2 regions of the Streptomyces sp. NPDC055243 genome follow, and region 2 is predicted to be linked to the other one. Evidence: predicted binding sites of a transcription regulator. Region 2 holds the regulator's gene; the other holds the start of a gene.
What was found. The regulator HrcA, encoded in region 2, represses chaperone genes, less so after heat shock. The targets are predictions, from matches to a motif close to TTNGCACTCNGNNNNNCNGAGTGCNAA.

Region 1 (11,920 bases), on a different contig from region 2:
ACCGCGAGCTCCGCGTCCACCGCTGCCTCGGCGACCGACTTCACGCCGGGGATGTCGCCGAGTCCGGCCCGCAGGAAGGCGAGCGCGGTCGTGGCGAAGCGGGTCTGGACCACCGACTCCTCGTCCGCCCAGTCCAGGACCGCCACGGAGTCGGCCGCGTCCATGATCGGCGTCTTGGGGTCGGCGGTGAGCGCCGTGGTCGGGACCGTGCCCTTCAGCTCGCCGAGGAGTTCGAGGACCTCCGTCGTCGTGCCGGAGCGGGTGATGGCGACCACCCGGTCGTACGTCCGCCCCGAGGGGAACTCCGAGGACGCGAACGCGTCCGTCTCGCCCTGCCCGGCGGCCTCGCGCAGCGCCGCGTACGCGATGGCCATGAACCACGACGTCCCGCACCCGGTGACGGCCACCCGCTCGCCCGGCTCCGGCAGTCCGTCGAAGGCGGCGGCGGCCTCGGCCGCCCGGTGCCAGCAGGCGGGCTGAGTTGCTATCTCTGCTGCGGTACGCGACATGCGTCAAGGCTCCTTGCCGGTGGGACGTCATTGGTACGCCGTTGCACAAGCGATACTGAGGTGGTGTAGACCTCGTGTCCATACGCGAGGGAAAATCGCAGTTCACGTAGATCATCGAGGGTGGGAACAGCTGTGCAGCGGCGCGCGACAGGACTGACCGCGGCGATAGCCGCACTGGGCATGGCGGCGGTGCTCGCCGGCTGCGGCGGTCCGGGCGACTCCGGCGACGTCACCCTCAAGCTGGTGGCCGCCGACTACGGCGACTCCAAGGCCAACAGCTCCCAGAAGTACTGGGACGGGCTCGCCGAGAAGTTCGAGGCCAAGAACCCCGGCATCAAGGTCGACGTCAGCGTCTACTCCTGGACCGACGTGGACCGCAAGGTCAAGGAAATGGTGAAGGCGGGCGACGCCCCCGACATGGCCCAGATCGGCGCGTACGCCGACTACGCCGCGGCGGACAAGCTGTACCGCACCGAGGACCTGGTCTCCATCTCCACCCAGGCCGACTTCATGGCCCCCCTCTCCGAGGCGGGCGAGGTCAAGCGCGTCCAGTACGGCATGCCGTTCGCCTCCTCCACGCGCCTGCTCTTCTACAACCAGAAGATCTTCAAGGACGCCAACCTCACCCCGCCGCAGAGCTGGACCGACCTCGCGGCCGCCGCCAAGACGCTCAAGGCGCGCGGCGTGAAGATCCCCTACGCCCTGCCGCTTGGCAAGGAAGAGGCGCAGGCGGAGACCATGCAGTGGCTGCTCAGCGGAGGCGGCGGCTACACCGACAACGTCGGCACGTACGACATCGACTCCACGCAGAACGTGAAGACCTTCACCTGGCTGAAGGACGAGCTCGTCGGCAAGGGCCTGACGGGCGCCACGCCCCCCGCCAAGCTCGACCGCGCCGAGGCCTTCGCCGCCTTCACGCGCGGCGACGTGGGCATGCTCAACGGCCACCCCACGCTGATGCAGATGGCCGCGAAGAAGGGCGTGAAGTACGGCATGGTGCCGATGCCCGGGGTGAACGGCCACACCCAGGCCACGATGGGCGTCGCCGACTGGATGATGGCCTTCAAGCAGCGCGGCAACCGCGAGGAGATCGGCAAGTTCCTCGACTTCGCCTACAGCACGAAGAACGTCCTGGACTTCTCCCGCGAGTACGACCTGCTGCCGGTGACGAACTCCGCTGCCGAGCAGATGACGGGCAACAAGGACGACAAGGCGCTCGCCGAGTTCCTCGACGAGCTGCCCACCTCGCAGCTCTACCCGGTGGGCAAGACGTCCTGGGCTCAGGTCTCCGTCGACGTCAAGAAGTACATCGGCAAGGCCGTCGACCCGAACGGCAATCCGGCGTCGATCCTCGGTCAGCTCCAGACCAAGGCGGCGACGGAGGAGAACGCGGAATAGCGTGAGGGCATGACCGATGCGAAGGATGCCGACGCCGGGGACGGCCCCAGGGGCGACTCCGGCCTTTCCGAGCGCGACCGCGCGATCCTCGCCCTGGAGCGCCGGGACTGGGTGACGGGACCCGGCGCCAAGGAGCGGGCCGTGCGCGAGCAGCTCGGCCTGGCTCCGGTCCGCTACTACCAGCTCCTGAACGCCCTGCTCGACGACCCCCGCGCCCTCGCCCACGATCCGGTGACCGTCAACCGGCTTCGGCGGGTTAGGGAGTCCCGGCGCGGGGAGCGTTGAGCGTAGGGTCGGGCCCATGGGTGACCTTGTGAACTCCCCCGAGCTGCCCGAGCTGCCCGAGCCCGTGACCCCCGCAGGGCGCGAGGGTCTCGCCGCGCTCCTCGCGCGGCCGGGCAAGGCCGTGATCGCGCTCGACTTCGACGGCACGCTCGCCCCGATCGTGCCCGACCCCGAGCAGGCCCGCGCCCACCCCGGAGCCGTCCCCGCCCTCGCCGCGCTCGCCCCGAAGGTGCTGTCCGTCGCGGTGGTCACCGGCCGCCCGGCGGGCGTGGCGGTGCGCTACGGCGGCCTCGCGGGCGTCACCGGCCTCGAACACCTCGTCGTGCTCGGGCACTACGGAGCCGAGCGCTGGGACGCCGTCTCCTCCACCGTGCACGCGGCCGAGCCGCACCCGGGCGTGGCGTCCGTGCGCGCCGAACTGCCCGGATTCCTGGACACGATCGGCGCCTGGCGCGGCACGTGGATAGAGGAGAAGGGCCGCGCGGTCGCGGTGCACACCCGCCGCGCGCGGGACCCGCAGGCCGCCTTCGAGGCCCTGCGCGAGCCCCTCGCCGAACTGGCGTCCCGCCACGGCCTGATCGTCGAACCGGGCCGCCTGGTCCTGGAGTTGCGCCCCCCGGGCATGGACAAGGGCGTGGCCCTCGCCGACTACGTACGCGAAGTGGGCGCGGAGACCGTCCTGTACGCGGGCGACGACCTGGGCGACCTGCCCGCCTACGCGGCCGTGGAGAAGCTCCGCTCGGACCAGGTGCGCGGCCTGCTGGTGTGCAGCGGCAACGCGGAGGTCGTGGAACTGGCCGAGCGGGCCGACCTGGTGGTGGAAGGACCGCAGGGCGTCGTGGAGCTGCTTTCCTCGATCGCCGCCCAACTGGACTGACCGGCGCGGGGGCCGGGGCCGGGGCGGATCAGGCCCGCAGGGCCCGCAGTTGGTCCAGGAACCACTGGGCCGGGGGGAGCGCCGTCGCAGCCGCCGCGAGGCGTTTCGTGCGCTCCGCCCGCTCCTCCAGCGGCATCGTCAGCGCCGTGTGCAGCGCGGAAGCCGTCCCCGTCACGTCGTACGGGTTCACCACGACCGCGTCCTCGCCCAACTCCTCGTACGCCCCCGCCTCCCGGGACAGGACCAGCGCGCAGCCCTCGTCCGAGACCACCGGGACCTCCTTGGCGACCAGGTTCATCCCGTCCCGGATGGGGTTCACCAGCGCCACGTCCGCCAGGCGGTACGCGGCCAGCGACCGCGCGAAGTCGTCCTTCACGTGGAGCACGACCGGGGTCCAGCCCTCCACGCCGTACTCGGCGTTGATCTCGTCCGCGAGGGTCTGGACCGACGCCGTGTACTCGCGGTACACCGCCAGGTCCTGCCGCGAGGGGTACGCGAAGGCCACGTGCACCACCCGCTCCCGCCACTCCGGCCGCGAGGCCAGCAGCTCCCGGTAGGCCAGCAGGCCCCGCACGATGTTCTTCGAGAGCTCCGTCCGGTCCACCCGGACGATCACCTTCCGGTCGCCCCCGCCGCCCACCTGCTCCCGCAGCGCGACGAGCCGCTCCTCCACGTCCGCCCGCCGCGACCGCTCCCGCAGGAAGTCCGCGTCCGCCCCGAGCCCGTGCACGCCGATGCGCGTGCCCGACGTACCGCCGACGACCGCGACGCAGCACTCCGTGAACGCGTCCGCCCAGCGCCCCGTCAGGAACGCCGCCCGGTCGGCGCCCAGGATGCCGCGCAGGAGCTGCTCCGCCACGTCGTCCGGCAGCATCCGGAAGTAGTCCACCGGGGCCCACGGCGTGTGCGAGAAGTGGCCGATGCGCAGGTCGGGGCGGAGTTCGCGCAGCATCCCCGGCACCAGCGCCAGGTGGTAGTCCTGGACCAGGACCGCCGCGCCGTCCGCCGCGCTCTGTGCGAGCGCCTCGGCGAAGGCCCGGTTGTAGGTCTCGTACGACGCCCACTGCGCCCGGAACTCCGGTCCGAAGGCCGGTTCGAGCGGCGTCTGGTAGAGCATGTGGTGGACGAACCACAGGACCGAGTTGGCGATTCCGTTGTACGCGTCGGCGTGCACGCCCTCGTGCGAGCCCGCGTCGATGTCCAGCATCCGTACGCCGGGCTCACCGACCCCGCGCCGCACGGCCTCCCGGTCGCCGTCCCCCAGCGCCGCGCAGACCCACAGGGCCGATTCACCGTCGGATTCGCCGATCGCGCTGAGCCCGGAGACGAGTCCGCCGCCGCCCCGCTTGGCCGTCAGCTCCCCGTTGTCCTCCAGGGCGTACGTGACGGGGCCGCGGTTGGACGCGACGAGGATCTGTGCGGCGGCGTGCTCGGAGACCATGTGCCGAACCTAGCCCTTCGGGGGAGGACTCAAACGTACGGCCGGGCCCACGGCGGGCCCGGCCGTATACGTTCAAGGAATCAGGGCCCGGCCGCACCGGCTACCGGTCCCGCCTGTAGTCCCTTCTGCTCCTGGCCGCTGCCACCGCCAGCGCGCCCAGAGTGCACAGGGCGATCGCGAGCCCCGCGTACAGCATCGTGTCCGAGTCGCTGCCGGTGTCGGCCAGTTCACCCCGGGTGCCCTGCTGTCCCACGGGCTCGCGCTGCTCCTGCCGCGGGACGGTCCGGGCCTGCACCCGCCGCGGTCGGCTGTCGCCGTCCTGGCTGCCCTCGCCGTTCGCGGCGGTGGCGCGGCGCGCCACCACGTCCGCCGCCGCGGCGGGCGCGGTGGCCGCGCCGAGCGCTCCCGCCGCGAGGGTGGCCGTCGCCATGGCCACGGCACCGGCGCGTCGCGCGCTTCCCATTACCTGTCTGAGCCACATAAGTGGGGAATGTAGACAAAATGCCCGGTCTGGGGTGGTTACGCCACGCGGCGGGCCGTGTACTCCGCGATGTCGGCCATCGGCGGCCGCTCCTCCGTGTCCACCGCATGGGTGCGCGGCTCGAACCCCCGCTCGCCCCGTTCGAACTGGATGAGCTCGGGGCGTACGAGATGGCCGCGCGCGAGCCGCAGCTGCGCGGTCCGGTAGATCGCCGCCGCCATCCGGCCGAGCGCCTGCCCGTCCTGGTGCCGGTGCTTGCGCACGCCGACGTCGACCTGCGCGAGCGCGTCCAGGCCCACGGTGTGCAGTGCGTCGACGAGCAGGCCCAGCTCCACTCCGTAACCGACGGGGAACGGCAGCCGCTCCAGGAGGGACCTGCGTGCCGCGTACTCGCCGCCCAACGGCTGGACGAACCCCGCCAGTTGGGGCCAGTGCATGTTGAGCAGCGGGCGCGCCATCAGCTCGGTGACCCGGCCTCCCTGACCTGCGGCTGAGGCCAGCGGGCGGTCGTACATCGCCTTCACGAAGTCCACGTCGGGCTCGGTCAGGAGCGGGCCCACGATGCCGGAGACGAAGTCCGCCGAGAACTCCTTCAGGTCCGCGTCGACGAACGCGACGATGTCACCGCCGGTCACCAGGAGCGAGCGCCACAGGACCTCGCCCTTGCCGGGCACGGCCGGGATGCGCGGCAGGATCGCGTCCCGGTGCACGACCCGCGCGCCCGCCTCCCGCGCGACCTCGGCCGTGCGGTCCTTCGAGCCGGAGTCGATCACCACGAGCTCGTCGACGAGGGGGGCCTCCTCGATCAGCTCACGGCGGATCGCGGCGACGATCTCGCCGACCGTCTCCTCCTCGTCGAGCGCGGGCAGGACGACACTCACCGAGGCTCCCGACGCCCGTTTGGCGGCGACGAGTGCGCTGAGCGGACGGTCGGCAACGGACCAGGAACGCCTGGTCAGCCAGCGCTCGGCCTCTTCCAGCACGGGTGGCTCCTCCTGTGTGTGGCCTACATGTGATCCATCTCGCGGTTCGGACGACTATCTCAAGGGTCCAGGCCGTCGGTTACAGTCTTGAACAACGCGGATGACCATCGCATGTCGGGGTCATCGCGCGACAAATGCCCGGAGCCCCTGAAGCCCCGGCGCCATACCGCTCATCCAGAGGGGCAGAGGGATACGGCCCGTTGAAGCCCCGGCAACCATCCCGCCGACCGCGCACGCGAGGTCTCGGTGGGGAAGGTGCCAATTCCGTCTCGTGACGAGATGCGTCACGGGGAAGATGAGGAGAAAGGGCCTCGCCTCCATGGCTGCGCAGACTGTCGCAACGAACGAAACCACCTCTTCGACCCCCTCCAGCAGTGGGTCCGTGGATCTCGGCCCCGCGTCCGGCCTCTCTTGCCGCGAGTGCGGCGAGCTCTACGCCCTCGGTCCGATCTTCGCCTGCCAGGCCTGTTTCGGCCCGCTCGAAGTGGCGTACGACCTGCCGACCGGTGACCCCGAGGCGCTGAGGAAGCAGATCGAGTCCGGCCCCGACAACATCTGGCGCTACGCGCCGCTGCTGCCCGTCCCCGCGGACGTGGCCGAGAAGCCGAACATCAACCCCGGCTGGACCAAGCTGGTCAAGGCCGACAACCTCGCGCGCGAACTCGGCGTCGAGCAGGGCAAGTTGTTCGTCAAGGACGACTCCGGCAACCCGACGCACTCCTTCAAGGACCGTGTTGTCGCGCAGGCCATCGAGGCGGCGCGCGCCTTCGGCTTCACCACCCTGTCCTGCTCCTCCACCGGCAACCTCGCCGGTGCCGTGGGTGCCGCGGCGGCCCGCGCCGGCTTCCGCTCCTGCGTGTTCATCCCGCACGACCTGGAGCAGGGCAAGGTCGTCATGGCCGCGGTCTACGGCGGCGAGCTCGTCGGCATCGAGGGCAACTACGACGACGTGAACCGCTTCTGCTCCGAGCTCATCGGCGACCCGCTGGGCGAGGGCTGGGGCTTCGTGAACGTGAACCTGCGGCCGTACTACGGCGAGGGCTCCAAGACGCTCGCGTACGAGATCTGCGAGCAGCTGGGGTGGCAGCTGCCCGACCAGCTGGTCATCCCGATCGCCTCGGGCTCGCAGCTCACGAAGATCGACAAGGGTCTGAAGGAACTCATCCAGCTGGGTCTGGTCGAGGACAAGCCGTACAAGATCTTCGGCGCGCAGGCCGAGGGCTGCTCCCCGGTGTCGACCGCCTTCAAGGCCGGGCACGACGTCGTACGCCCCCAGAAGCCGAACACGATCGCCAAGTCGCTCGCCATCGGCAACCCCGCCGACGGGCCGTACGTCCTGGACATCGCGCGTCGCACGGGCGGTGCGGTGGAGGACGTGAACGACGAGCAGGTCGTGGACGCGATCAAGCTTCTCGCTCGCACGGAAGGGATCTTCGCGGAGACCGCGGGCGGCGTGACCGTGGGCGTCACGAAGAAGCTGCTCGATGCGGGGCTCATCGACCCGTCGCTGACCACGGTCGTGTTGAACACCGGTGATGGGCTCAAGACCCTCGACGCCGTTGCCGAGACGTCTCAGGCGACGGCGACGATCAAGCCCAGCCTTGAGGCGTTCCGCAGCGCCGGGCTCGCCGGCTAGCCGCCGCAGGGCCCGGCCGCCGTCGCCGACGGACGGTCGTGGTCCGTCCTCGCGCAGTTCCCCGCGCCCCTTGCAGGGGCGCTTCCTCCCCGCATCAAGAGGTGAACCCCATGAGCGTCAAGGTCCGCATCCCCACCATTCTCCGCACCTACACCGGCGGTCAGTCCGAGGTCGTCGCCGAGGGCGCGAACCTCAGCGAGGTCATCGCCGACCTGGAGAAGAACCACGCCGGCATCGCCGCCCGCGTCCTGGACGACCAGGGCAAGCTGCGGCGCTTCGTGAACGTCTACGTGAACGACGACGACGTCCGCTTCGAGCAGGGCCTGGAGACGGCCACGCCGGACGGTGCCGGGGTCTCGATCATTCCCGCCGTCGCGGGTGGTTGATCCTTTAAGGAAATACCCTGCGTAATTGCTGTTGCCCCCTCCGCGAGAGAAGTGGAGGGGGCAATTCCATGTGGTTGAGCGCGGTACAGTTGGGAAGCGAGCTTCCCCGTTTGTGCCCAGCGCATATACGAAGTCGCCCTGAGGGCGACAAGAAGTAGCCAAAGTGCACTGCCCATTTGCCCTTTCCGTGGCATTTGTCTGGCCCGAGTTGCCCTGAATCCCGGTGAATTCTCCGCATATTCCCGATCAGGCGTGCCCAGAATTCTCGTCCGATTGACCTGTTGCAGAGGGCAGTTGGACAGATACATTCAGCCGCGGTCGACGCGTTCCGGCGCACGCCTCCACAACCCATTGGGGGGGTGAGGTCTGACCCGGGTCCGCGAAGTGCGGGTCCGTGCAAGGGCCAGTAATAGGGGAGTTAGGCATGGCTCAGGGCACCGTCAAGTGGTTCAACGCGGAGAAGGGGTACGGCTTCATCGCGGTCGACGGTGGTGCGGATGTTTTCGTCCACTACAGCGCGATTCAGATGGACGGCTACCGCACCCTTGAAGAAGGTCAGCGAGTGGAGTTCGAGATCTCGCAGGGCCAGAAGGGTCCGCAGGCGGACATGGTCAAGCTCGCCGTCTGATCTCGGCGCGATCGGCCAGCGACTTAGCGAGTGACGAGGGGCCCGCATCCCGACAGGGGTGCGGGCCCCTCGTGCGTCCCGGGGCGCGAGCCCCTCAAACGTCGTCGCGGCACGCGCCCCTCGTACGTCGGGGATCCGTAAGAGGCGCTTGCACTCGCAGGGGTCGAGTGCTAATCATTGGGCTTAGCACTCTCCGAGTGAGAGTGACAGAACTTGGATCGGGTCGGTGAGGTCCGCAGGCCGGGTGGGGCAAGGAACCACAAGGTTTGCAGGCCGTCCGTCGCGGGCACTGGCGCGATCCGGAGCATGCCACCCCTGTCCGGGAGGACCACTTCACATGGCCAAGATCATCGCGTTCGACGAGGAGGCACGGCGCGGCCTCGAGCGCGGCATGAACCAGCTCGCCGACGCCGTCAAGGTGACCCTGGGCCCCAAGGGTCGCAACGTCGTCCTCGAGAAGAAGTGGGGTGCCCCCACGATCACCAACGATGGTGTTTCCATCGCCAAGGAGATCGAGCTCGAGGACCCGTACGAGAAGATCGGCGCCGAGCTGGTCAAGGAGGTCGCGAAGAAGACGGACGACGTCGCCGGTGACGGCACGACGACCGCGACCGTCCTGGCCCAGGCGCTGGTCCGCGAGGGCCTTCGCAACGTAGCCGCCGGTGCCAACCCCATGGCCCTCAAGCGTGGCATCGAGAAGGCCGTCGAGGCCGTCTCGGGCGCCCTGCTCGAGCAGGCCAAGGACGTGGAGACCAAGGAGCAGATCGCTTCGACCGCCTCCATCTCCGCCGCCGACACCCAGATCGGCGAGCTCATCGCCGAGGCGATGGACAAGGTCGGCAAGGAAGGCGTCATCACCGTCGAGGAGTCGCAGACCTTCGGTCTGGAGCTTGAGCTCACCGAGGGCATGCGCTTCGACAAGGGCTACATCTCGGCGTACTTCGCCACCGACATGGAGCGTATGGAGGCGTCGCTCGACGACCCGTACATCCTGATCGTCAACTCGAAGATCTCGAACGTGAAGGACCTCCTTCCGCTCCTCGAGAAGGTCATGCAGTCCGGCAAGCCGCTGCTGATCATCGCCGAGGACGTCGAGGGCGAGGCCCTGTCGACCCTGGTCGTCAACAAGATCCGTGGCACCTTCAAGTCCGTCGCCGTCAAGGCCCCGGGCTTCGGTGACCGCCGCAAGGCCATGCTCGGCGACATCGCCATCCTCACCGGTGGCACCGTCATCTCCGAGGAGGTCGGCCTCAAGCTGGAGAACGCCGGTCTCGACCTGCTCGGCCGCGCCCGCAAGGTCGTCATCACCAAGGACGAGACCACGATCGTCGACGGCTCCGGTGAGAGCGACCAGGTCCAGGGTCGCGTCAACCAGATCCGCGCCGAGATCGAGAACTCGGACAGCGACTACGACCGCGAGAAGCTGCAGGAGCGCCTGGCGAAGCTCGCCGGCGGTGTTGCGGTCATCAAGGCCGGTGCCGCGACCGAGGTCGAGCTCAAGGAGCGCAAGCACCGCATCGAGGACGCCGTTCGCAACGCGAAGGCGGCCGTCGAAGAGGGCATCGTCGCCGGTGGTGGCGTGGCCCTCATCCAGGCCGCCGCCGTCTTCGAGAAGCTTGAGCTCGAAGGTGACGAGGCCACCGGTGCCGCCGCTGTGAAGCTGGCCCTCGAGGCCCCGCTGAAGCAGATCGCGGTCAACGCCGGCCTCGAGGGCGGTGTCGTCGTCGAGAAGGTGCGCAACCTGACCGTCGGCCACGGCCTGAACGCCGCGACCGGTGAGTACGTCGACATGATCGCCGAGGGCATCCTCGACCCGGCGAAGGTCACGCGCTCTGCCCTGCAGAACGCCGCGTCCATCGCCGCGCTGTTCCTCACCACCGAGGCCGTCATCGCCGACAAGCCGGAGAAGGCGGGCGCTGCCCCGGCCGGCGGCGGCATGCCGGGCGGTGACATGGACTTCTGATCCCCTGCGGATCAGCGGTTCATCGCTTGACGCGAACCGAGGGCGGCACTCCTTCTCACGAAGGGGTGCCGCCCTCGGGCGTTGTGCGGGGGCCCGCTCCGGCGGTCAGGGCGTAGGCGATGCCGTCGTCCGCGCCGGACTCCAGGCCCTTGCGGAAGGCGGCCTCGTACGCGAGGTCGCCGACCGCGTCACGGACCCGGCGTTCGCAGGCCTGGCGGGCGGCCACCAGGTCCGGGCTCCCCATCTGCGCGACACCGACGGAGCGCCACAGGGTGTCGGAGATGCCGAGCAGCCGACCGGTCTGCTCGGGGTCGGCCGTGGCCGAGGTCAGTGCGTCGATGCTCAGGGCGGCGCCGAAGACGTCGTGCAGCCGCCACTTGATCGGCAGGGCGGCGCGGGCGTGCCGGACGGCGGAGGCCGGGTCGCCGTTGCCCTGCGCGGCGCTGGACAGCATGTAGAAGGCGTAGCTGCGCATCCACTGCTCGCCGTGCCGCTCGCACTCCTCGCGCAGGGCGTCGGAGCTCGTGATGGCCCGGTCGAACTCGCCCAGGCGCAGATGCGCGAACGGCACGGCGGAGAGCAGGAAGAGCTTGATGGCGGGGGAGCCGCCGCCGCAGTCGGGGGAACCGGCCGTCGGTGCGAGAAGGGCGATCGTCTGCGCGGGTCGGCTGGTCAGCACCAGCTGGACCCCTTCGAGGTAGAGGGCGGCGTCGGCCGCCGCCGGATCGTCGATCCGCTCCGCCAGCGGCGTGCAGAGGCTCGCCAGCCGGGTGGAGGCTTCCAGGTCGCCCTGCATGAAGGCCACCGCCCCGCAGGCCCACAGGGCCCAGAAGCGTTCCGCTCCCCGGCCGGGACCGGGAGCCTTGGCCAGCGCCCGGTCCAAGTAGTGGCGGCCTTCGCGCTGGAAGCCGCAGCAGAGCCAGAAGAACCACAGACCGCCGGCCATCTCCAGGCTGTCGCGCGGGTCCGGCGCCGCCAGGCAACTCTCCAGCGCCACACGCAGGTTGGCGTGCTCGGCGGTGCACCGCTCGTACCACGCCACCTGGTCGGGACCGGCCCACTCCCGGCTGCCGGTGCGGACCAGCCAGCGGTAGTAGTCCCGGTGCCGCTGCGCGAGGCGCTGTTCCTCGCCGAGATTCCGCAGCCACTCCGCGCCGTACTCGCGGACGGTGTCCAGCATCGAGTACCGAAGCCCGCGCGGGGTCTTCGCCGCCTGCAGGAGCGACTTGTCCACCAGCGCGGACAGCAGCCCCCCGATCTGCCCGCTGCCGAGCGGGCCCCCGGCGCAGACCAGTTCGGCCGCCTCCTGCTCGAAGCCGCCGGCGAAGACGGA
Region 2 (11,920 bases):
GCGAAGTGGTCGGCGTCCGAAGCCAGTTCCTCGATGCGCTGCTGCACCAGGTCGTACCGCTCCAGCTCGGTGCGCGGGTCGGGGTCCGAGGGGGTCGCGCGGGAGGCGCCGAGGACGCCCCGCACGGGGTGCCGCAGCCACAGGAGGCCGTCCTTGGCGGCCCGCAGGGTCGAGTAGCGGGCGGCCTCGACCGGGAACGGCACGATGCGGTCGGCGAGCCCGTCGAGGTCGATGCGGGTGACGGGCGAGCCCTCGCTGTCCGGGGTCTCGTCCTTGTCGGGGGCCTCGAAGGGGCGCCCGTGCCGCTGCGGCCCGAAGGGTGAGGGAGTGGTGGCCGCCAGCGTGATCAGGTGCGGCCGCGAGCCGCCGACGAAAGCCAGGTCGAAGACGTGCTCGTCGTACACCGGATCAAAGGCACGCGCGGACAGGAACGCCAGATGCTTGCCGTCGAGCGTGAACGCGGGCGCGTAGTCGCGGAACCGCAGCGGCGTCGCCTCGGACACCGAGAGATCGGCCGTGTTCGCCAGCTTCAGCTGGCGCAGCGGACGCGGCCCCGGGTGCGACCACGCGAGCCAGGCCGAGTCCGGCGAGAAGACGAGCCCGGTGGCGTCCCCGTGCTCCCCGCGGTCGACCTCGCGCACCTCCCCGCTCTCCCGCTCCACCAGGAGCACCCGCCCGTCGTGCGAGGCGACGGCGGCCCTGCTGCCGTCGGGGGCGATGGCGATGGTGAGCACCCGGCCCAGCTGCCCCGCGGCGATCCTGCGCGGCGTCGCCCCCGGCGAGAGCCCCGTGGCCGGCGCGAACTGGAGCGCGTCGTCGCCCTCCGCGTCCGTCACCCAGACCACGTGCTCCTCGCCGTCCACGCGGAACGTGCGCGGCAGCCGTGCGCGCACCCCGTGCTCGGCGGCGAGCGCGCGGGCGGGCCCCTCGCGGTGGGTCACCCAGTGCACCCCGCCGCGCACGGAGACGGCACTGCCCCGCGCCGTGTGATCGGGAGCGGCGGCACCGAACCAGCGCGCCGCGCTCACGGGGAACGGCTGGAGGTCGGTGCGCTGACCGCCCAGACGGACGTCGACGCGGCGCGGCTCGGCGTCCACCAGGTCGTCCAGGAGCCAGAGTTCGCCCGCCGAGGTGTACACGACGCGGGTGCCGTCGGTCGCGGCGTGCCGGGCGTAGAAGCCGTCGGTGCCGGTGTGGCGGCGCAGGTCGGAGCCGTCGGGCAGCGAGGAGTAGAGGGCTCCGACGCCTTCGTGGTCGCAGAGGAAGGCGATCCGCTCTCCCACCCACAGCGGATACTCGATGTTCCCGTCGAGCTCTTCATGGACGCGTACGAAGCGGGCCTCGCCGCCCGCCGCATCGTCCACGTCCCCGCGCCGGATCCAGAGCTTGCCCGCCGTGCCGCCGCGGTACCGCTTCCACCAGGCGGCCTCGCGCCCCATCGGCGCGGAGAGCAGCAGGATCTGGCCGTCCCGCGGGCCGTGCGCGACATCGCCCACGACGCCGTACGGCAGCGTGTCCGCGGGCCCGCCGTCCAGCGGGACGGCCCGCGCCCAGCTGCGGCGCAGGGAGGCCTGGCCGGCCGTGCTGACCGCGAGGACCCGCCCGTCCGGGGTCCAGCCCCGCACCGCGGTGCGCGAACTGCCCCAGTACGTCAGGCGTCTGGAGGAGCCGCCGTCGACCGGGGCGACATGCACCTCGGGGGCGCCGTCCCGCGTGGACGTCCAGGCGATGGTCGTCCCGTCCGGGGAGATGCGGGGGTGGTTCACCGGCATGTTGTCGGCGCTGACGCGCCATGCCCGGCCGCCGTCGAGGGGCGCGACCCAGACGTCGTCCTCGGCGGTGAAGGCGATCAACTCGCCGCGCAGATGCGGAAACCGTAGATACGCAGAGTGCCCAGTCAGTGTCACACAGCCAGCCTAGGCAGCCTCGGCGGACCCGGACAGCGTTTTGGATCACTTGCCCGTGTCCGCGGGCAAGTCGCCACGGTTCACTTGCCCTTGAAGCAGGAGCAGGTCGGGTCGGGCGTCCCCGGCGGCGCGACGGTCACCGTGACGGTCGCGCCGGGCGGCTGATCCGGCTCGTCCGGCTCGACCGGCGTGTCACCGCCCCCGTTCCCTCCGCCGTTGTCGCCGTTGTCACCGCCGGAGCAGTCGCCGAGCACGTCCACCCGGAACCACTCCTTGTTGTCGACCTTGGCGGTCAGGTTCCCGCGCACGCAGTGCCCGTCGACGACGGACCACACCGTCCCCTTGACGGTGATGTCACTGGTGTTGTCGGACCCCTTGCCGTTCCTGGCCTGCCCCTGGCAGTCGACGGTGGCGGCCGCGTCGCGGTCGGGAGAACCGCTGGACGGCGTGACCCTTTCCTTGAAGCGGGCGGTACAGCTGATCCACAGCACGTCGAGATGCTGCCGCTCCAGCTCCTTGGTCGCCATCTCGTCGGTGGTGATCGCGATGGCCGCGGTGTTCATCTCGCTGTCGACGGGATCGCACGCGGCGACCCCGATCACTGCCGCCCCCGCGAACCCGACGGCATACAGCACCCGTCGGCGCCGTCCGCACACGTCCACCGCACGATCGCTTAAGCGCCTCAATGCCCCCATACGCGGCAGAGTGCCACTGCGAGCCGCCTGACGATAGTCCCCTTTGCGTCCACTCCGAACGCCCAGGGAGGCCAGGCCCACGCAAAAGAACGCGCCGGGCAACGCGCACCCGCCCTGTACGGCGAGGGCGGCGTACGGCGAGGACGGCCGTCTCCGTGACCGGAAGTGGCTCAACCTCTACGCGCCCGGAGCCGTCCGCCTGCGCGACGGCGCCCTCAGCCGCGCAGCAGCAGCCACTCCTGCAACTCCACCAAGTTCCCCTCCGGGTCCTTGAGATGGGCGACGCGCATGCGGTCCGTCAGGGGCGCGGGGCCCTGGACGACGACTCCGCCGCGCCCCGCGATCCGTGCGCAGTACGCGTCGAGGCCGTCGACCCGCAGCACCACGAGCGAGCGGTGCCCGGTGGCCGACTCCTCCAGTTCGCCGAGGAGTTCGGCCATCATCGAGCGGTCCTGGAGGGCGATCCCCGCGGAGCCGGTCGCCGGGCTGAATTTCTCGTACGGTCCGTCCACCGCCCCCGACTGCGGCTTGAGGCCGAGGACGTCGGCGTAGAAGTGGTAGCAGGCGCTGAAGTCCGATACGAGCAGGCGCACTTGGGCCAGTTCCACGGCAACCCCCTTACCCGGCGCGGGGTTTCAGGACCAGCGGCCCGTGCGCCCCAGGAGCAGCGCGGCCGCCGCCGTCCCCGCGGTCGACGTACGCAACACGCTACGCCCCAGGCGGTACGGCCTGGCCCCCGCGGCCGCGAACGCCGCGAGCTCGTCCGGGGAGACCCCGCCCTCGGGGCCGACCACCAGGACGATGTGCCCGGCGGCGGGAAGGTCCGCCGTGGCCAGCGGCTCGCTGCCCTCCTCGTGCAGGACCGCGGCGAAGTCGGCGCCGCCGAGCAGCGCCGCCACCTGCTTGGTCGTCGCGGCCTCTGCCACCTCGGGGAAGCGCACCCGGCGCGACTGCTTGCCCGCCTCGCGCGCCGTGGCACGCCACTTGCCGAGCGCCTTGAGTCCGCGCTCGCCCTTCCACTGCGTGATGCAGCGCGCCGCGGACCAGGGCACGATCGCGTCGACGCCGGTCTCCGTCATGGTCTCGACGGCGAGTTCCCCGCGGTCGCCCTTGGGCAGCGCCTGCACGACGGTGATCCGGGGCTCCTGCGGCGCCTCCTCCTGTACGGGGTCCATCCGCAGGACCAGCCGGTCCTTGCCCTCGGTGTCCAGGACCACGCAGTCGGCCCAGCGGCCGGCGCCGTCGGTCAGGACGACGTCCTCACCGGCGTGCAGCCGCTTCACGGAGACGGCGTGCCGCCCTTCGGGGCCGTCGAGTACGTAGCGTCCGTCGCCGCCCGCGGCAGTGTTCCCGAAGGTCTCGACGACGAAGACGGGCGCGGTCACGCCTCGCTCCCCGGCTGGGTCCCCTGCTGCCCTTCGGCCGCCAACGCGGCCTTCGCCTCGGCCAGTTCGGCGGCGAGGACCTCCACGAGCTGCCCGGCGGGAAGCTCCCGCGACATGCGGTGGCCCTGCCCCGCCCACAGCGCCATGCCCTGCGCGTCACCGGCCTTGGCGGCGGCCTTGCGCAGGCCGCTGGTGAGGTGGTGGATCTGGGGGTAGGCGGCGGGGGCGTACGGACCGTGCTCCCGCATGAAGCGGTTGACCAGGCCGCGCGCGGGGCGGCCGGAGAAGGCGCGGGTCAGTTCGGTCCGGGTGAACAACGGGTTGGTCATGGCCTGCTTGTGCAGGACGTTCGCGCCCGACTCGGGACAGACCAGGAAGGCCGTGCCGAGCTGCGCGGCGTCCGCGCCCGCGGCGAGCACCGCGGCGACCTGCGAGCCGCGCATCAGGCCGCCGGCCGCGACGACGGGGATCTGCACGGTCTCGCGCACCTGCGCGATGAGCGAGAGGAGGCCGAGCCCGGCGCCGTCCGTCTCGGGGTTGTCGCGGTGCGTGCCCTGGTGGCCGCCCGCCTCGATGCCCTGCACGCACACGGCGTCGGCGCCCGACCACTGGGCGGTCTGCGCCTCTTCGGGCGTGGTGACGGTGGCGACGGTGACCGTGCCGACCCGCGCGAAGGCGTCGAAGACGTCGCGCGTGGGGCATCCGAAGGTGAACGACACCAGCGGCACCGGGTCCTCGACGAGGATCGCGAGCTTGGCGTCGTAGCCGTCGTCGCGGCCGCTGTCCGGATCGCCGAGCTGCGTCTCGTACCAGGCGGCCTCACCGGCGAGCTGGTTGCGGTAGACGTCGACGGCCGCGGCATCGGCGTACTCGGGCTGCGGCATGAAGAGGTTCACGCCGAACGGGCGGCTCGTGAGCCCCCGCAGCTGTTTGATCTCCTGGTACATCCCGTCGGCGGTTTTGTACCCGGCGGCGAGGAAGCCGAGCCCCCCGGCCTCGGACACGGCCGCGGCGAGCTGGGGGCAAGAAGCCCCGCCCGCCATAGGGGCCTGCACGATCGGAAGGCGGCAGAGATCGGTCAGCGCGGAGGACATAACCGCATCGTGCCACGACCTTTGCGACCGACCGAATCGCGCCCCGGCAGGGGCGCGGGGAACGGCGCGAGCAACCACAAATGACCCGCGGACGACAAGGCGCCCCCGGCACGGGGTATCCGCTGCCGGGGGCGCCAAGAGGCACTGCTTGAGGCGCTACCGCCCGTTGAACGCGTCCTTGAGGCGCGAGAACAGACCCTGCTGTCCCGGCTGGAACTGCCCCGTGGGCCTCTCCTCGCCGCGCAGCTGCGCAAGCTCCCGCAGGACCCGCTCCTGCTCCGCGTCCAGCTTGCTCGGCGTGAGGACCTCGACGTGCACGATGAGGTCACCTCGCCCGCCGCCCCGCAGGTGCGTGATGCCCCTGCCGTGCAGCGGCACCGACTGGCCGGACTGCGTGCCCGGCCGGATGTCGACCTCTTCCATGCCGTCCAGCGTCTCCAGGGGCACCTTGGTGCCCAGGGCCGCGGCCGTCATCGGAATGGTGACCGTGCAGTGCAGGTCGTCCCCGCGCCGCTGGAACACGGCGTGCGGCAGCTCGTGGATCTCCACGTACAGGTCTCCGGCGGGGCCGCCGCCGGGGCCGACCTCGCCTTCGCCCGCGAGCTGGATCCGCGTGCCGTTGTCGACACCGGCGGGGATCTTCACGGTGAGCGTCCGCCGCGACCGGATGCGGCCGTCGCCGGCGCACTCCGGGCACGGGGTGGGCACGACCGTGCCGAAGCCCTGACACTGCGGGCACGGCCGCGAGGTCATGACCTGGCCGAGGAAGGACCGCGTGACCTGCGACACCTCGCCGCGACCGCGGCACATGTCACACGTTTGGGCGGATGTCCCCGGCGCGGCACCTTCACCGCTGCAGGTCGTACAGACGACCGCCGTGTCGACCTGTATGTCCTTGGTGGTCCCGAAGGCCGCCTCGTCCAGGTCGATCTCGAGCCGGATCATGGCGTCCTGGCCACGGCGCGTGCGCGACCGGGGGCCACGCTGCGACGCCGTCCCGAAGAACGCGTCCATGATGTCCGAGAAGTTGCCGAAGCCACCGGCTCCGAAACCGCCCGCACCGCCGCCGCCCGCCTGGGACAGCGGGTCGCCGCCGAGGTCGTAGACCTGCTTCTTCTGCGGGTCCGACAACACCTCGTACGCGGCGTTGATCTCCTTGAAGCGCTCCTGAGTCTTCGGGTCCGGATTCACGTCCGGGTGAAGCTCACGCGCCAGCCTTCGGAAGGCCTTCTTGATTTCGTCCTGGGAAGCGTCGCGGCGCACGCCTAGTACGGCGTAGTAGTCCGTGGCCACTTACGACTCCGCCAGGATCTGTCCGACGTAACGTGCCACTGCGCGTACTGCTCCCATCGTTCCCGGATAGTCCATGCGGGTCGGGCCGACCACGCCGAGTTTGGCTACTGCCTCGCTGCCCGAACCGTAGCCGACGGAGACCACGGAAGTGGAGCTGAGTCCCTCATGGGCGTTCTCGTGACCGATCCGTACGGTCATGCCCGAATCCGTGGCCTCGCCAAGCAACTTGAGCAGGACGACCTGCTCCTCAAGAGCCTCCAGGACGGGCCTGATGGTGAGGGGAAAGTCATGTCCGAAGCGGGTGAGATTGGCCGTTCCGCCGATCATCAGCCGCTCTTCGGTCTCTTCGACGAGGGTTTCGAGGAGCGTGGAGAGCACCGTCGCCACCGTGCCCCTGTCCTCCGCGTCGAAGGACTCCGTCATGTCCTGCACCAGCTGCGGCACGTCCGCGAAGCGGCGCCCCGCGACCCTGCTGTTGAGCCGCGCCCGCAGATCCGCCAGCGAGGTCTCGCCGAACGGGGCGGGGCAGTCGATCATGCGCTGCTCGACCCGGCCCGTGTCCGTGATCAGTACGAGCATCAGCCGGGCCGGAGCCAGCGAGAGCAGCTCCACGTGCCGCACCGTCGACCGCGTGAGGGACGGGTACTGCACGACCGCGACCTGCCGGGTCAGCTGCGCGAGCAGCCGCACCGTACGCGCGACCACGTCGTCGAGGTCGACGGCGCCGTCGAGGAAGTTCTGGATGGCCCTGCGCTCCGGCGCCGCCATCGGCTTGACGCCCGCTAGCCGGTCGACGAAGAGGCGGTACCCCTTGTCCGTCGGGATGCGCCCCGCACTCGTGTGAGGCTGGGCGATGAACCCTTCCTCCTCGAGCGCCGCCATGTCGTTGCGGACCGTGGCCGGGGAGACCCCGAGGCTGTGCCGCTCGGTGAGCGCCTTGGAGCCGACGGGCTCCTCGGTGCCGACATAGTCGTGGACGATGGCGCGCAGCACTTCGAGCCTGCGTTCACTGAGCATCCGCGCACACCTCCACCTTTTTGCCCTGAAACCTGCCTGTCCTGCGGCCTCGCCTGGCACTCTTGTCGGGCGAGTGCCAGCCAACACCCCGCCCAGTGTACGGCCGCGAGGTACGACCCCGGCAAGGGCCGGACCCCTATGTCGGTCCAACGGCCAGGACAGCGGCTGCCAAGCCGCCCGTGCGGGGCTAGCGTCGGCTTATGGACGTGGCACTTGCTTGGGACGAGGCGGGTTGGGAGCGGCTCGCGCCGCACGTGGGGCGGCGGCGCCTCCCGGTCTGGGACTGTACGGCGGGCCTTGTCGTCGGCGGCGAATCGGCGCTGATGATCGAGGCGGGGGCGACCCTGCGCGAGGGGGCACAGCTGCGCACCCAGGCTCGGGGCCTTCTCGGCGGGGGCCGCCGGGTCACCCACCTCGCCCTGACGCACCCGCACTTCGACCACGTCCTGGGCGCCGCGGCGTTCGCGGGCGTGGAGGTGTACGGCGCGGTGGGCCTGGACACGGTCCTCGTGAAGGGCCGCGACGAACTGCGCGGCGACGCCGTCCGGCACGGCGTCGCCCCGGACGCCGCGGCGGAGGCCGCCGATCTGCTGGTCCGCCCGCACCACTTGGTGTGCGGGGAGTGGACGCTCGACCTGGGCGGCGGGGTGCAGGTCCTGCTCGCGAACGTCGGCCCCGGGCACTCGGGCCACGACATGGCGGTCCTCGTCCCCGGCACGGACAGCTCGCCGGAGATCGTCTTCTGCGGCGACCTGGTCGAGGAGTCGGGCGAACCCCAGGCGGGCCCCGACGCGGTCCCGGGGCAGTGGCCCGCGGCGCTCGACCGGCTCCTGGAGCTAGGCGGCGACGACGCTTTGTACGTCCCGGGGCACGGCGCGGTGGTCGATGCGGCATTTGTCCGTGCGCAACGCGCCACACTGGCGGCCCGCTTCGGCGTGTCGTAGCCGGTCGTACGCCACTTCTCTTATCGTCGTGCGAATGCGCCAGTACTCCGCAGACCTCACCCCGCCGTGGAAGAAGCCCAAGTCCGTGCCGGAGGTCGCCGCGGAGGCGGACCTCGTGGTGGAGGAGCTCGCCACCGGCTTCTGCGGGGCGGTGATCCGCTGCGAGAAGACGGCGGAGGGTCCGACGGTGACCCTCGAGGACCGCTTCGGCAAGCACCGCGTCTTCCCGATGACGCCCGGGGGCTTCGCCCTGGAGGGCCGCACGGTCACCCTCGTCCGCCCGTCCGCCGCCTCGTCTCCGGTACGTCCCACGCGCACCGCCTCCGGTTCGGTGGCCGTGCCGGGGGCACGGGCCCGGGTCGCCCGTGCGGGGCGGATCTACGTCGAGGGGCGGCACGACGCCGAGCTCGTCGAGCGGGTGTGGGGCGACGACCTGCGGATCGAGGGCGTGGTCGTCGAGTACCTGGAGGGCATCGACGACCTTCCCGCGATCGTCGCCGACTTCTCCCCCGGTCCCGACGCGCGGCTGGGCGTCCTGGTGGACCACTTGGTGCCCGGCTCGAAGGAGTCCAGGATCGCGGCGCAGGTCAGTTCTTCCTCGGCCCTGGTGGTGGGCCACCCCTACATCGACGTGTGGGAGGCGGTGAAGCCGTCGTCGGTGGGGATCGCCGCGTGGCCCCGGGTGCCGCGCGGGCAGGACTGGAAGACGGGCGTCTGCGAGGCGCTGGGCTGGCCCCTGAACACGGGCGCCGCGTGGCAGCGGATCCTGGGCTCGGTGCGCAGCTACCGGGATCTTGAGCCGGAGCTTCTGGGGCGGGTGGAGGAGCTGATCGACTTCGTCACCGCGGTCGAGTCCTAGACCGCCGCTTCGCGACGGATCTTTTCCCACCCGCCCACCCACCCGATTACCCCGCGGCTGCCTACCTGGGCCCCAAAAGCTCTTCGACCCGTCCGGCGCGCCCGAACCTCAGTCCACCAGGTCCCGCACCACCGCGTCCGCCAGCAACCGGCCCCGCAGCGTCAACACCGCCCGGCCCTCCTCGTAGGGACCCGCCTCCAGCAGGCCGTCGGAGAGCGCCCGCCCCGCAGCAGCAAGCCCCGCAGGCCGCAGCAAGGTCAACGGGCACCCTTCGAGCAGCCGCAGCTCAAGAAGGATTCGCTCCACCCGCCGGTCCTCATCGGCGAGGATCTCCCGCCCGGCACCCGGCGAGCGCCCAGCGGCCAGCGCCCCCGCGTACGCCCCGGGATGCTTCACGTTCCACCACCGCACGCCCCCCACATGGCTGTGGGCCCCCGGCCCGGCCCCCCACCAGTCGGCACCCCGCCAGTACAGCTCGTTGTGCAGGCAGCGCCCGGCCTCGGAGGTGGCCCAGTTGGACACCTCGTACCAGGAGAATCCCGCGCGCCCCAGGACCTCGTCCGCGATCAGATAGCGGTCCGCGTGCACGTCGTCGTCCGTCATCGGCACCTCGCCGCGCCGGATCCGCCGCGCCAGCTGCGTGCCCTCCTCGACGATCAGCGCGTAGGCACTGACGTGGTCGGGGCCCGCGCCGATCGCCGCGTCAAGCGTGGCCCGCCAGTCGTCGTCGCTCTCGCCCGGCGTGCCGTAGATGAGGTCCAGGTTGACGTGGTCGAAGCCCGCCGCCCGCGCCTCCGCCACGCACGCCTCGGGCCGACCGGGCGTGTGCGTACGGTCGAGCACCTTCAGCACGTGCTGTTTCGCGCTCTGCATCCCGAAGGAGACGCGGTTGAAGCCGCCTTCGCGCAGCTCGCTGAGGTACGCCGGGTCGACAGAATCGGGGTTCGCCTCGGTGGTGATCTCCGCGTCGTCCGCGAGCCCGAACTCCTCCCGGACGGCCCCCAGCATGCGGACCAGATCGGCCGCGGCGAGCAGCGTCGGCGTACCGCCCCCGACGAAGACGGTCCGCACCGGGCGCGGGTCGTCGCCCAGGGTCTTGCGCGCGAGCCGCACCTCGTCGATCAAGGTGTCCGCGTAGTTGTCGCGGGAGGCGAGCACGCCGCCGGAGCCGCGCAGCTCGGTCGCGGTGTAGGTGTTGAAGTCGCAGTAGCCGCAGCGCGTGGCGCAGTACGGGACGTGGAGGTAGAAGCCGAGGGGACGGGCCCCCGCTCCCTGCAGGGCGGACGCGGGCAGCGCGCCGTCCTCGGGCATGGGCTCACCATCGGGCAGTGCGGAAGGCATACCTTCGATTGTCCCGCACCGCGGAGGAACCCCGCGCCGCGCGGGCTTCCCGCACCGCCCCAGGCCCTCGCCGCGCGCCCCGCCGCTACTGCGCCTGAAGCACGAGCACCGCCATGTCGTCGTCCGGCGGTCTCTCCGAGAACTCGTGCACCAGCCTCTTGATCCGTTCCGCCACCAGCGCCGCGTCCAGCCCCGCGCAGCCCGCGAACGCCGCCGCGAGGCCGTCCGCGTCGTCGAACATCTGCTGTCCCGCGCGGCGCTCCGTCACGCCGTCCGTGACGCAGAGCAGGGTGTCGCCGGTCCGCAGCTCGAAGGTTTCACTCGTGTACGTCGCGTCGTCCACGACCCCGAGCAGCAGCTGGGGCGTGGCCGCCGCCCGGACCGTTCCGTCCGGGGAGAGGAGCAGCGGCAGCGGATGGCCGGCGCTGGCCACCGTGCAGCGGACGCCGCCGTCGTCCATGGGCACCAGCTCGCCGTAGAGGAGGGAGAGGAAGCGGGAGGTGGCGCCGTCGGGCGGCAGGCCCTGGCCGCCCGCGACCGCGACCACCGCGGCGGCCGCGTCCGCCGCCTCCGTCGCGTCGTCGAGGAGGAGCTGGTTGAGGCGGTCGAGGACCTCCGCGACCTCGTATCCCTCGCGGGCGAGCAGCCGCAGCCACGGCCGGGCGAGACCGATCACGACGGCAGCCTCGACGCCCTTGCCCTGTACGTCGCCGAGCGCGAAGCAGTAGCGGCCCTTGCCCGCCTGGAACACGTCGTAGAAGTCGCCGCCGGGGCCGCCCTTGTCCCGCGGCTCGTACACCACACCGCTGTGCATGCCGGGGATGTCCGCGACGGAGCTCGGCAGCAGGCCGCGCTGCAGGACCTGGCTGATGGTGGCCTGCCGCTGGTAGCGCCGCGCCGCGCTGATGGCGAGCGCGACGCGGCGGCTGAAGTCCTCGATGAGGCCGGTGACCTCGTCGGCGAAGCGCATCATCCCGGAGCGCCCGATGACGAGCGTGCCCAGCGCGCGGCCGCCCGCCGTGAGGCGGTACGCCAGGGCCGTGCCGAGCGCCTCCCCCGCCAGCGCCTCGCGGGGCCACGGCACGGGGGCGGCGCCGGAGCCCGCCGAATCGGGCAGCAGGGGCGGGTCCTTCTCCAGGCTGCGGCGCAGTTCCTCTATCCGCTGCTCGCTGGTGTGCCAGACGCGGGCCAGCCGGGTCCCCTGCGACCCGCTCGCGGCGTCGCGCGGCGCGACCTCCGGCTCGTCGTCGAGCCACACCGCGCACCAGTCCGCGAGCCGCGGCACGAGGAGCTGTCCGGCCAGGGCGGCCACCAGGTCCTCGTCGAACTGTCCGGCGAGCAGATCGGACGCCTCGGCGAGGAAGGTGAGCGCGCCGCGGTTGACC

Region 1: the regulator HrcA is predicted to act here: its motif matches at 8,808-8,834, upstream of groL (chaperonin GroEL).

The regions. Positions count from the first base shown of each region.
Region 1 is NZ_JBITWR010000003.1:138,106-150,025, forward strand. It holds gene ACIGXX_RS10450 (sugar isomerase) at 1-509, opposite strand, end outside; gene ACIGXX_RS10455 (extracellular solute-binding protein) at 690-1,907, shown strand; gene ACIGXX_RS10460 (DUF3263 domain-containing protein) at 1,917-2,192, shown strand; gene otsB (trehalose-phosphatase) at 2,209-3,069, shown strand; gene ACIGXX_RS10470 (trehalose-6-phosphate synthase) at 3,098-4,510, opposite strand; gene ACIGXX_RS10475 (LAETG motif-containing sortase-dependent surface protein) at 4,611-4,940, opposite strand; gene ACIGXX_RS10480 (glucosyl-3-phosphoglycerate synthase) at 5,030-5,974, opposite strand; SAM riboswitch class I at 6,142-6,276, shown strand; gene thrC (threonine synthase) at 6,294-7,610, shown strand; gene ACIGXX_RS10490 (MoaD/ThiS family protein) at 7,721-7,996, shown strand; gene ACIGXX_RS10495 (cold-shock protein) at 8,421-8,624, shown strand; gene groL (chaperonin GroEL) at 8,962-10,587, shown strand; gene ACIGXX_RS10505 (ATP-binding protein) at 10,643-11,920, opposite strand, start outside.
Region 2 is NZ_JBITWR010000006.1:459,495-471,414, reverse strand. It holds gene ACIGXX_RS20665 (S41 family peptidase) at 1-1,901, opposite strand, end outside; gene ACIGXX_RS20660 (hypothetical protein) at 1,988-2,542, opposite strand; gene ACIGXX_RS20655 (VOC family protein) at 2,818-3,210, opposite strand; gene ACIGXX_RS20650 (16S rRNA (uracil(1498)-N(3))-methyltransferase) at 3,238-3,987, opposite strand; gene ACIGXX_RS20645 (nitronate monooxygenase) at 3,984-5,081, opposite strand; gene dnaJ (molecular chaperone DnaJ) at 5,238-6,374, opposite strand; gene hrcA (heat-inducible transcriptional repressor HrcA) at 6,375-7,391, opposite strand; gene ACIGXX_RS20630 (MBL fold metallo-hydrolase) at 7,592-8,335, shown strand; gene ACIGXX_RS20625 (DUF3097 domain-containing protein) at 8,370-9,194, shown strand; gene hemW (radical SAM family heme chaperone HemW) at 9,303-10,535, opposite strand; gene ACIGXX_RS20615 (SpoIIE family protein phosphatase) at 10,621-11,920, opposite strand, start outside.